Linked DNA regions of Streptomyces sp. SN-593. The main gene of each other region encodes a partner of the protein of the gene in region 2 in a complex. Links are inferred from orthologs where the notes say so. Each region holds a gene or a part of one and is shown on either strand. Other genes may lie near its edges.

Region 1 (4,596 bases), 2.6 Mb from region 2 along the record:
CACCAGCCCCATCAGCGGTAGCGGGAAGTCCCGGGCGGCCATGACGCGTGCGGCCAGCGGGAACCCGAGGATGTGCGGGTAGGTGAGCGGGACCCGGTCGGCGGCCGGGGAGTAGCCGCAGACCTCGGCGTAGCGGGCCATCCGCGCCGGGTCGATCCGCACCTCCGGCTCGGCGAGCCGCAGCCGCGGCAGCGCGGCACCGGCCGACGGCCGCTTGCCGATCCCGGTCAGCGCGCCGCGCCCCAGGGTGAGCAGCAGGGCCATCTCACGCCCCCAGCAGCGACTGCCCGCAGACGCGGACGACCTGGCCGGTCACCCCGCCGGAGCCGGGCGCCGCGAGCCAGGACACGGTCTCGGCGACGTCCTGCGGCAGGCCGCCCTGGCCGAGGGAGTTCATCCGCCGCCCCGCCTCGCGGATGAACAGCGGTACGGCGGCGGTCATCTTCGTCTCGATGAATCCGGGGGCCACCGCGTTGACGGTGATGCCGCGCCCGCGGACCCCGCTGTCGGCGGCCAGCGCGCGGACGAAGCCGATGACGCCGGCCTTGGAGGCGGCGTAGTTGGTCTGGCCGACGTTGCCGGCGATGCCGGCGATGGACGCGGTGCCGACGATCCGGCCGTGCGGGCGGACCGCGCCGGCCTTGAGCAGGTGGTCGGTGACGCGCAGCACCGAGGCGAGGTTGACCTCGATGACCGTGTCCCAGCCCTCGGCCGTCATGTTGGCGAGCTTGCGGTCGCGGGTGATGCCGGCGTTGTGCACCAGGACGTCCAGGCCGCCGGGCACCGCGGCCGCGATCCGCTCCGCCGCGTCCGGCGCGGTGATGTCCACGGTCAGCGCGGTACCGCCGACCCGCGCCGCGGTGACGGCGAGCGCCTCGGCGGCCTGCGGCACGTCCAGGCAGATCACGTGCGCGCCGTCCCGGGCGAGGGTGGCCGCGACCTCGGCGCCGATGCCGCGGGCCGCGCCGGTGACCAGCGCCGTACGGGTCCCGGCCGCGCCGGTGCCGGCCCGCGCCGCCCCTTCGGCGTCCCCGGCCGCGCCGGCACCCGGCGCGGCGTCCACCCCCGCCTCCCCGGCGCCCGGACCGCCCACCTCCGGGCCGACCTCGATCACCTGCCCACTGACGTAGGCGGACCGGGGCGAGAGCAGGAAGTCCAGAGTGGAGCCGGCGTCGGCGCCGGGCGCGAGCCGGACGAGCTGCACCGTCCTGCCCCGGCCGATCTCCTTGCCGAGCGAGCGGACGAACCCCTCCAACGCCTGCTGGGCGGCGGCCTGGTGGACGTCGGCGCCGTCCGGCCGGGCACCGAGCACCACCACCCGGCCGCTCGCGGCCAGGGTGCGCACCAGCGGGTGCAGGCTGGCGCGGACGGCCCGCAGCCCCGCCGGGTCCGCGATGCCGGTCGCGTCCAGCACCACCGCGGCCGGCGCCGTCCCGCCCGGCGCGGCCGGCGGCGGCGCCTCGCCCGCGGTCAACCGCAGGACGGGGCCGTCGAGTTCAGGCGTCACGGGTGACCAGCGCCGCAGCGCGGCCGGCTGCGGCAGGCCGAGCCGCCGGGTGAGGAAGCGGCCGGGAGCCGTACCGGTGAAGCCGAGATAGCGGTCGGCCATTGGCCTTCTCCTTACTCTGGAGTAAGTTTACCGCCGGTAAGGCTACTGGTGAGTCGTCGCTCCGGCCAAGAGCCCTCAGGAGTTCCGTATGCATACCGTTCGCCGTGTCGCCGTCATCGCCGGCCACCGCATCCCCTTCGCCCGCTCGGACGGCCCCTACGCCACCGCGTCCAACCAGGACATGCTCACCGCCGCGCTCGACGGCCTGGCCGAGCGGACCGGACTGGCCGGCCGCGAGGGCGGCGCGCGGGCCGGAGCCGGCCCGGTGGTGGGGGAGTTCGCGGCCGGCGCCGTGCTCAAGCACGCCCGCGACTTCAACCTCGCCCGGGAGACCGTGCTCGGCTCGGTCCTCGAGCCGACCACCCCCGCCTACGACGTCCAGCAGGCGTGCGGCACCGGCCTGCAAGCGGTCTTCGCGGTCGCCGCCAAGATCGCGCTCGGGGTGATCGACTCCGGCATCGCGGGCGGCGCCGACACCACCAGCGACGCCCCGCTCGGCGTCAACGACGAGCTGCGCCGCACCCTGCTCGCCGCCCGCCGGGCGAAGTCCCTCGGCGGGCGGGCCCGCGCGCTCGCCGGGGTGCGCCCGCGCCACGTGGTGCCCGACATGCCGCGCAACGCCGAGCCGCGCACCGGCCTGTCGATGGGCGAGCACGCCGCGCTCACCGCGGAGCGGTGGGGCATCACCCGCGCCGCCCAGGACGAACTGGCCGCCGCCAGCCACCGCAACCTGGCCGCCGCCTACGACCGCGGCTTCTTCGCGTCCCTGGTCGGTCCGTACCGCGGCCTGGACCGCGACCAGAACCTGCGGCCCGACTCCAGCCCCGAGAAGCTCGCCCGGCTGCGGCCGGTCTACGGCGGCCCCGGCGGCACCATGACCGCGGGCAACTCCACCCCGCTGTCCGACGGCGCGGCGGTGGTGCTGCTCGGCTCCGAGGAGTGGGCGGCGCGGCGCGGGCTGACCCCGCTGGCGTACCTCACCGCCTACGAGACGGCCGCGGTGGACTTCGTCGCCGGCCGCCCCGACACCGACGGGCTGCTCATGGCGCCGGCCTACGCGGTGCCGCGGATGCTGGCGCGGGCCGGCCTCCGCCTGGGCGACTTCGACCTCTACGAGATCCACGAGGCGTTCGCGTCCCAGGTGCTGGCCACCCTGGCGGCGTGGGAGGACAAGGCGTTCTGCGCCGAGCGGCTCGGGCTGGCCGAGCCGCTCGGCGCGATCGACCGCTCCCGGCTGAACGTGGCGGGCTCCTCGCTCGCCACCGGACACCCCTTCGCCGCGACCGGGGCGCGGATCGTGGCGACGCTGGCCCACCTCCTCGCCGAGCGGGACGCCCCGGGGCGCGGCCTCATCTCCATCTGCGCGGCGGGCGGGCAGGGAGTGACGGCGATCCTCGAACGCGCCTGAGGGCTGTGCGGCGGGTCCTGCCGGGCCCGCGACGCCCGGCGCCGCACCTCCCCGCGTTGTCGAACCCTCCACGTACGACCCGGTCCACGTACGACCCGGTCCACGTACGACCCGGTGCGCGGACGGTTCTCCGCCGCGCGGTGCACGGCACCGGACGTCGCGCGCCCGACCGGCACGATCCGCCGGACAGGCCCTGACGGCGCGCCGGTGATCCTCGAAGACGCCCGGGCCGGCCACGGGGTCCGCGCCCCCCGCACGGAAGCTCAATCACCCTCACCTTTCAGGAGCCGTAGATGTCAACTGGAGCAGGGCAACCGGCGAGTCCGGCACCGAACGTGGTGGCCGAGGCGGGGCGGACCGTGCAGGTGGCGGTGCCTCCCCTGGTCGATCCCCCGACGAGCGGGAGCCTGGCCGACATCCCCTTCACGAACGCGCGGGAGGCCCCGCGGGACACCGTGCTGAGCCGGGAGGCGGCGGACGGGACCTGGCACGACGTGAGCGCGGCCGAGTTCCGCGCGGAGGTGACCGCCGTCGCCAAGGGGCTGGTCGCCGCCGGGCTGAAGCCCGGTGAGCGGCTGGCGATCATGGCCCGCACCAGCTACGCGTGGACGCTGTTGGACTTCGCGGGATGGGCCGCCGGCCTGGTGACCGTGCCCATCTACCCGACCTCGTCCGCGTCGCAGACCGCGTGGATCCTCGGCGACTCGGGCGCCGCCGCGTGCGCGGTGGAGAACGTGGAGCAGTCCCGGCTGGTCACCGGGCGGCGGTCCGAACTGCCCGGGCTGCGCCACCTGTGGCAACTGGACGCCGGCGCGATCGCGCAGCTCGGCGCGGACGGCGCGGACCTGCCGGACGCGCTGGTCACCTCGCGGCGGCAGGCCCTGACCCCGTCGAGCACCGCCACGCTGATCTACACCTCGGGCACCACCGGCCGCCCCAAGGGCTGCGTGCTCACCCACGGCAACTTCTTCGCCGAGGTCGACAACGCGATCGAGCTGCTGCACCCGGTCTTCAAGTCGGTGAGCACCGAGCCGGCCTCCACGCTGCTCTTCCTGCCGCTCTCCCACGTCTTCGGGCGGATGGTCGCGGTCGGCTGCCTGCGCGCCCGGGTCCGGCTCGGCCACGCGCCGAGCATCGCCACCGAGGACCTGCTCGCGGACCTGGCCGGCTTCCAGCCGACCTTCCTGCTGGCCATCCCGTACGTGCTGGAGAAGGTCTACAACACCGGCCGGGCCACCGCGGAGAAGATGGGCCGGGCCGCGTCCTTCGACCGTGCCGCCTCGATCGCGCAGCGTTACGGCCGGGCGCTGGCCGCCCGGCAGACCGGCACCGGCCCCGGACCGTCGCTCGGCCTGCGGATGGCACACGCGCTGTACGACCCGCTGGTCTACCGCCGGATACGCGCCGCACTGGGCGGCAGGGTCCGGTACGCGATCTGCGGCGGCTCCCCGCTGGGCGAGCGGCTGAGCGCCTTCTACGCGGGCGCCGGGGTGATGGTCTTCGAGGGGTACGGCCTGACCGAGACCACCGCCGCCGCCACCGTGACACCGCCGCTGGCGCCGCGGCTGGGCACCGTGGG
Region 2 (4,582 bases):
GTGCGCCAGTTCGTGCGCCAGCGTGACCTGGTCGACCGCAGGCGGCGGGCCGTCGCCGGGGAAGACCGGGCGGGTCTGCGTCTCCAGCGCGTAGCCGACCCGCCCCTTCGGCAGGTGGTCCACGACGGCGCCCGCCGACGCGAAGGGGTAGGGCCCGAACAGGCCCTGTTCCCAGCTCAGGATCTCCGGGATGCGGGCCAGCGCCGCGGCGGTGGCGGCGTCGTCGGAGCGCGGGTCGACCGCGACGTACAGCGGCAGCCCGTCCGGTGTCGTCGAACGGGTGACATCGAAGTGCCCGATGGCGACGGTCGCGAGGTAGGTGGCCATCGGCGCGGTGCTGCGCCACTGGTAGGAGGTGCGGCCCCCTGCGGCCGGCCGGGTGCCGACCGGTTCGCCGCCGGACACGGCGGTCAGGCCGCGCGGGACGGTCACGGTGACGTCGAAGGCGGCCTTGTCCGACGGGTGGTCGTCGCCGGGGAACCAGGCCATGGAACCGACCGGTTCGCCCAGCGCGAGCGCGCCGTCGTCGGTGCGGAACCAGCCCTCGTGCGAGCCGTCGGGGTCGGTCAGCGTCCGGGGCACGCCCTGGTAGGCGACGGTCGTGGTGAAACGGGCACCCCGCCGCAGCCGGTGGGCGGGGCTGATCCGCAACTCGGTGCCGGCGCGGGTGGCGCGGGCCGTCGCGCCGTCCACGGTGACGCGGGAGACCTCCATACCGGCGAGGTCGAGGTCGAAGCGTTCCAGGTCCTGGTCGGCCGTGGCGGTGAGGGTCGCGGTGCCGCGCAGGCGGCCGGAGGCGGGGTCGTAGTCGAGGTCGAGCGTGTAGCGGCCGACGTCGTAGCCACCGTTGCCCGCGTCGGGGAAGAGCCGGTCGCCGACCCCGGGGGCGCCGGTGTCGGCGGGCGCGGAGCCGTCCGTGCCGGTGCAGGACAGGCAGCAGGCGAGCAGGCAGCCCGCGAGCAGCGGCAGCGTGACCGCGCGCGGCGGCGGCGGGCGAAGGCGCACGCCGGCCAGCGTACGAGGTGGCCGGCCGTCGCGCGTCCAGAAGGCCGGCCGCGCGCCGCGCTTCAGCCGCCAAGGCACCGAGGCACCGAGGCACCGAGGCACCAGGATCCCGAGACCCGGGGGCGCAAGGGCCCCCGGAGTAAGGCCCGCCCGCCCGGCGAGCGGGCCTTACCCAGAACGGCGTGCCGCCGGCGTCAGTCCGTGAAGCGCTCCCCGCTCTCCGCCTTCCGCACCAGCAGCGCCGGAGGTGCGAACCGCTCCCCGTAGGCGGCGGCCAGTTCCCGGGCGCGGGCGGTGAACCCGGCGACGCCGCCTTCGTAACCGTTGACGTACTGGAGCACTCCCCCGGTCCACGCCGGGAACCCGATGCCCAGCACCGAGCCGATGTTGGCGTCGGCGACGGAGGTGAGCACCCCTTCTTCGAGCAGCCTCACGGTCTCCAGGGACTCGGCGAACAGCATCCGCTCCTGCATGTCGCGCAGCGGCGACCCGGCCACCGTCAGGGGCTCGCCCCCTTGCGTGCCGAAGTGCTCGGCCAGGCCCGGCCACAGCCGCGTCCTGCGCCCGTCCTCGTAGTCGTAGAAGCCCGCGCCGCCGGAGCGGCCGGTGCGGCCGAACTCGTCGACCATGCGGTCGATCACCCGCTCCGCCGGGTGCTCCGGCCAGGTGCCGCCGGCTGCCTCGACGGCCGCGCGGCTCTCCGCGCGGATCTTGCGCGGCAGCGTCAGGGTCAGCTCGTCGACCAGGGACAGCACCTTCGCCGGGTAGCCGGCCTGCGCGGCGGCCTGCTCGACGGAGGCGGCCGGGACGCCCTCGCCGACCATGGCGACGCCCTCGTTGATGAACTGGCCGATCACCCGGGAGGTGAAGAAGCCGCGCGAGTCGTTGACGACGATCGGCGTCTTGCGGATCTGCCGGACCAGGTCGAAGGCCCGGGCCAGCGCCTCGTCGCCGGTCCGCTCGCCGCGGATGATCTCGACCAGCGGCATCTTGTCGACCGGCGAGAAGAAGTGCAGCCCGACGAAGTCGGCCTGCCTGCGCACCCCTTCGGCGAGCGTGGTGATCGGCAGTGTCGAGGTGTTGGAGCACAGCAGCGCGTCCGGCGCGACCACGTCCTGGATCTCCTGGAACACCTTGTGCTTGAGGGCGGCGTCCTCGAAGACCGCCTCGATGACGGCGTCGCAGCCGGCCAGGTCGGCCGGGTCGGCGGTCGGCGTGATCCGCCCGAGCAGCGCCTCGCGCTTCTCCGGCGTGGTGCGGCCCTTGGCGAGCGCCTTGTCCAGCAGCCCGACGGAGTACGCCTTGCCGCGGTCGGCGGCCTCCTGGGTGACGTCCTTGAGGACCACCTCGATGCCTGCGCGGGCGCAGGAGTACGCGATGCCCGCGCCCATCATGCCGGCGCCCAGCACCGCGACCTTGGCGACCTGGTGGGCGGGCACGTCCTTGGGGCGGCTGGCGCCGGAGTTGACGGCCTGCATGTCGAAGAAGAACGCCTGGATCATGTTCTTCGAGACCGGTCCGCAGGCCAGTTCGGTGAAGTAGCGGGCCTCGATGGTGAACGCGGTGTCGATGTCCACCTGCGCGCCCTCGACCGCGGCCGCCAGGATGGCGCGCGGCGCGGGGTAGGGGGCGCCGGCGAGCTGCTTGCTGAGGTTGGCGGGGAACGCCGGCAGGTTCGCGGCGAACGACGGGTTCCGCGGGGTGCCGCCGGGGATCTTGTAGCCTGGCTCGTCCCAGGGCTGCCTTGCCTCGGGATGGGCGTCGATGAAGGCCCGGGCACGGGCCAGCAGGTCGTCGCGGTCGGTGGCCACCTCGTGGACCAGGCCCGCCGCCAGGGCGCGCTGCGGGGCGTACTGGCGCCCCTGGAGCAGCACCTTGAGCAGGGCGTCGGCGATGCCGAGCAGCCGGACGGCGCGCACCACGCCGCCACCGCCGGGCAGCAGCCCGAGGGTGACCTCGGGGCAGCCGATCTTGCTGCCGGGCGCGTCCAGGGCCACGCGGTGGTGGCAGGCGAGCGCGATCTCGAATCCGCCGCCGAGCGCGGCGCCGTTGATCGCCGCGACGACGGGCTTGCCGAGGGTCTCCAGGCGGCGCAGGCGGCGCTTGATCCGCAGCGAGCCGGCGAAGACCTGCTCGGCGGTCTCCGGGGTGGCGCGGATCAGGTCGCGCAGGTCGCCGCCGGCGAAGAAGGTCTTCTTGGCGGAGGTGATGATGACGCCGCGGATGCCGTCGAGTTCGGCCTCCAGGCGGTCGAGGGTGGCGTCGAGGGAGTCGGCGAAGGCCGCGTTCATGGTGTTCGCGGACTGCGCGGGGTCGTCGAGGACGAGGGTGACGACGCCGTCGGCGTCCTGCTCCCAGCGGATGGTGGTGGACTCGCTCATGGTCTTCGAAGCTCCGTTGGTCCGGTTGGTCCGGCGAGGTGCGGGCGAGGTGCGGCTGAGGGAAACGGCGCGGCGGGCCGCGCGCGGGGCCCGGGGGACGCCGCGCGGGCCCCGGAGGGCGCCGCGCGGGACGGGCTCCGCGTCAGAGGCGTTCGACGACGGTGGCGACGCCCATGCCGCCTCCCACGCACAGCGTGGCGAGGCCGTAGCGCTGGTCGCGGCGCTCCAACTCGTCGATGAGGGTGCCCAGGATCATCGCGCCGGTCGCGCCGAGCGGGTGGCCGAGCGCGATGGCGCCGCCGTTGACGTTGACCTTGTCGATGCTGACGCCGAGGTCGGAGGCGAAGCGCAGGACGACGGCCGCGAACGCCTCGTTCATCTCGATCAGGTCGATGTCGTCGACGCTCAACCCGGCCTTCGCCAGCGCCTTGCGGGAGGCGGGGGCGGGCCCGGTGAGCATGATGGTCGGCTCGGAGCCGGAGACGGCCGCGGAGACGATCCGGGCGCGCGGGGTGAGGCCGTAGCGCTCCCCGACCTCGCGGTTGCCGATGGCCACCAGCGCCGCGCCGTCCACGATGCCCGAGGAGTTGCCGGCGTGGTGGACGTGGTCGATCCGCTCCACCCAGTGGTACTTCTGGAGCGCGACCGCGTCGAAGCCGCCGGCGTCGCCGATGGTGGCGAAGGACGGCTTGAGGGAGGCCAGCGACTCAGGGGTGGTGCCCGGGCGCATGTGCTCGTCGCGGTCCAGGACGGTCAGGCCGGCGCGGTCGACGACCGGGACGACGGAGCGGTCGAAGCGGCCCTCCTTCCACGCCTGGGCGGCGCGCTCCTGCGACAGCGAGGCGTACGCGTCCACGTCGTGCCGGCTCCAGCCGCCGAGGGTGGCGATCAGGTCGGCGCCGATGCCCTGGGGCACGAAGCCGGTCTCCATCGACGTCATCGGGTCCATGGCCCAGGCGCCGCCGTCGGAGCCCATGGCGACGCGGGACATCGACTCCACGCCGCCGGCCAGCACCAGGTCCTCCCAGCCGGAACGGATCTTGGCCGCGGCGAGGTTGACCGCCTCCAGGCCGGAGGCGCAGAAGCGGTTCTCCTGGACGCCGGCGACGGTGTCGGGCAGGCCGGCGGCGATGGCGGCGATACGGGCGATGTCGGAGCCCTGGTCGCCGATCGGGCTGACCACGCCGAGCACGACG

Evidence for each region. The genes of interacting proteins can lie anywhere in the genome.
Region 1: the proteins of RVR_RS32690 (region 2) and RVR_RS21490 are in contact, whole or in part, in a solved structure (PDB 8BNU), measured with the Escherichia coli proteins. The link is inferred for Streptomyces sp. SN-593 from one-to-one orthologs.

Annotation. Positions count from the first base shown.
Region 1 is NZ_AP018365.1:5,083,681-5,088,276, forward strand. What follows is about bases 873-3,857. They hold RVR_RS21490 (acetyl-CoA C-acetyltransferase), read left to right. Parts: upstream 873-1,697; coding sequence 1,698-3,017; downstream 3,018-3,857. Other genes in these bases: RVR_RS21485 (3-oxoacyl-ACP reductase), read right to left, coding at 873-1,609; RVR_RS21495 (AMP-dependent synthetase/ligase), read left to right, coding at 3,311-3,857. Also shown: RVR_RS21480 (MaoC/PaaZ C-terminal domain-containing protein), read right to left, coding at 1-264; more of RVR_RS21485, read right to left, coding at 266-872; more of RVR_RS21495, read left to right, coding at 3,858-4,596.
Region 2 is NZ_AP018365.1:7,690,916-7,695,497, reverse strand. The notes cover bases 794-3,764. They hold RVR_RS32690 (3-hydroxyacyl-CoA dehydrogenase NAD-binding domain-containing protein), read right to left. Parts: upstream 3,387-3,764; coding sequence 1,200-3,386; downstream 794-1,199. Other genes in these bases: RVR_RS32685 (acetyl-CoA C-acetyltransferase), read right to left, coding at 3,529-3,764; RVR_RS32695 (M1 family metallopeptidase), read right to left, coding at 794-1,005. In the rest of the region: more of RVR_RS32695, read right to left, coding at 1-793; more of RVR_RS32685, read right to left, coding at 3,765-4,582. UniProt on the Escherichia coli protein: Catalyzes the formation of a hydroxyacyl-CoA by addition of water on enoyl-CoA. Also exhibits 3-hydroxyacyl-CoA epimerase and 3-hydroxyacyl-CoA dehydrogenase activities.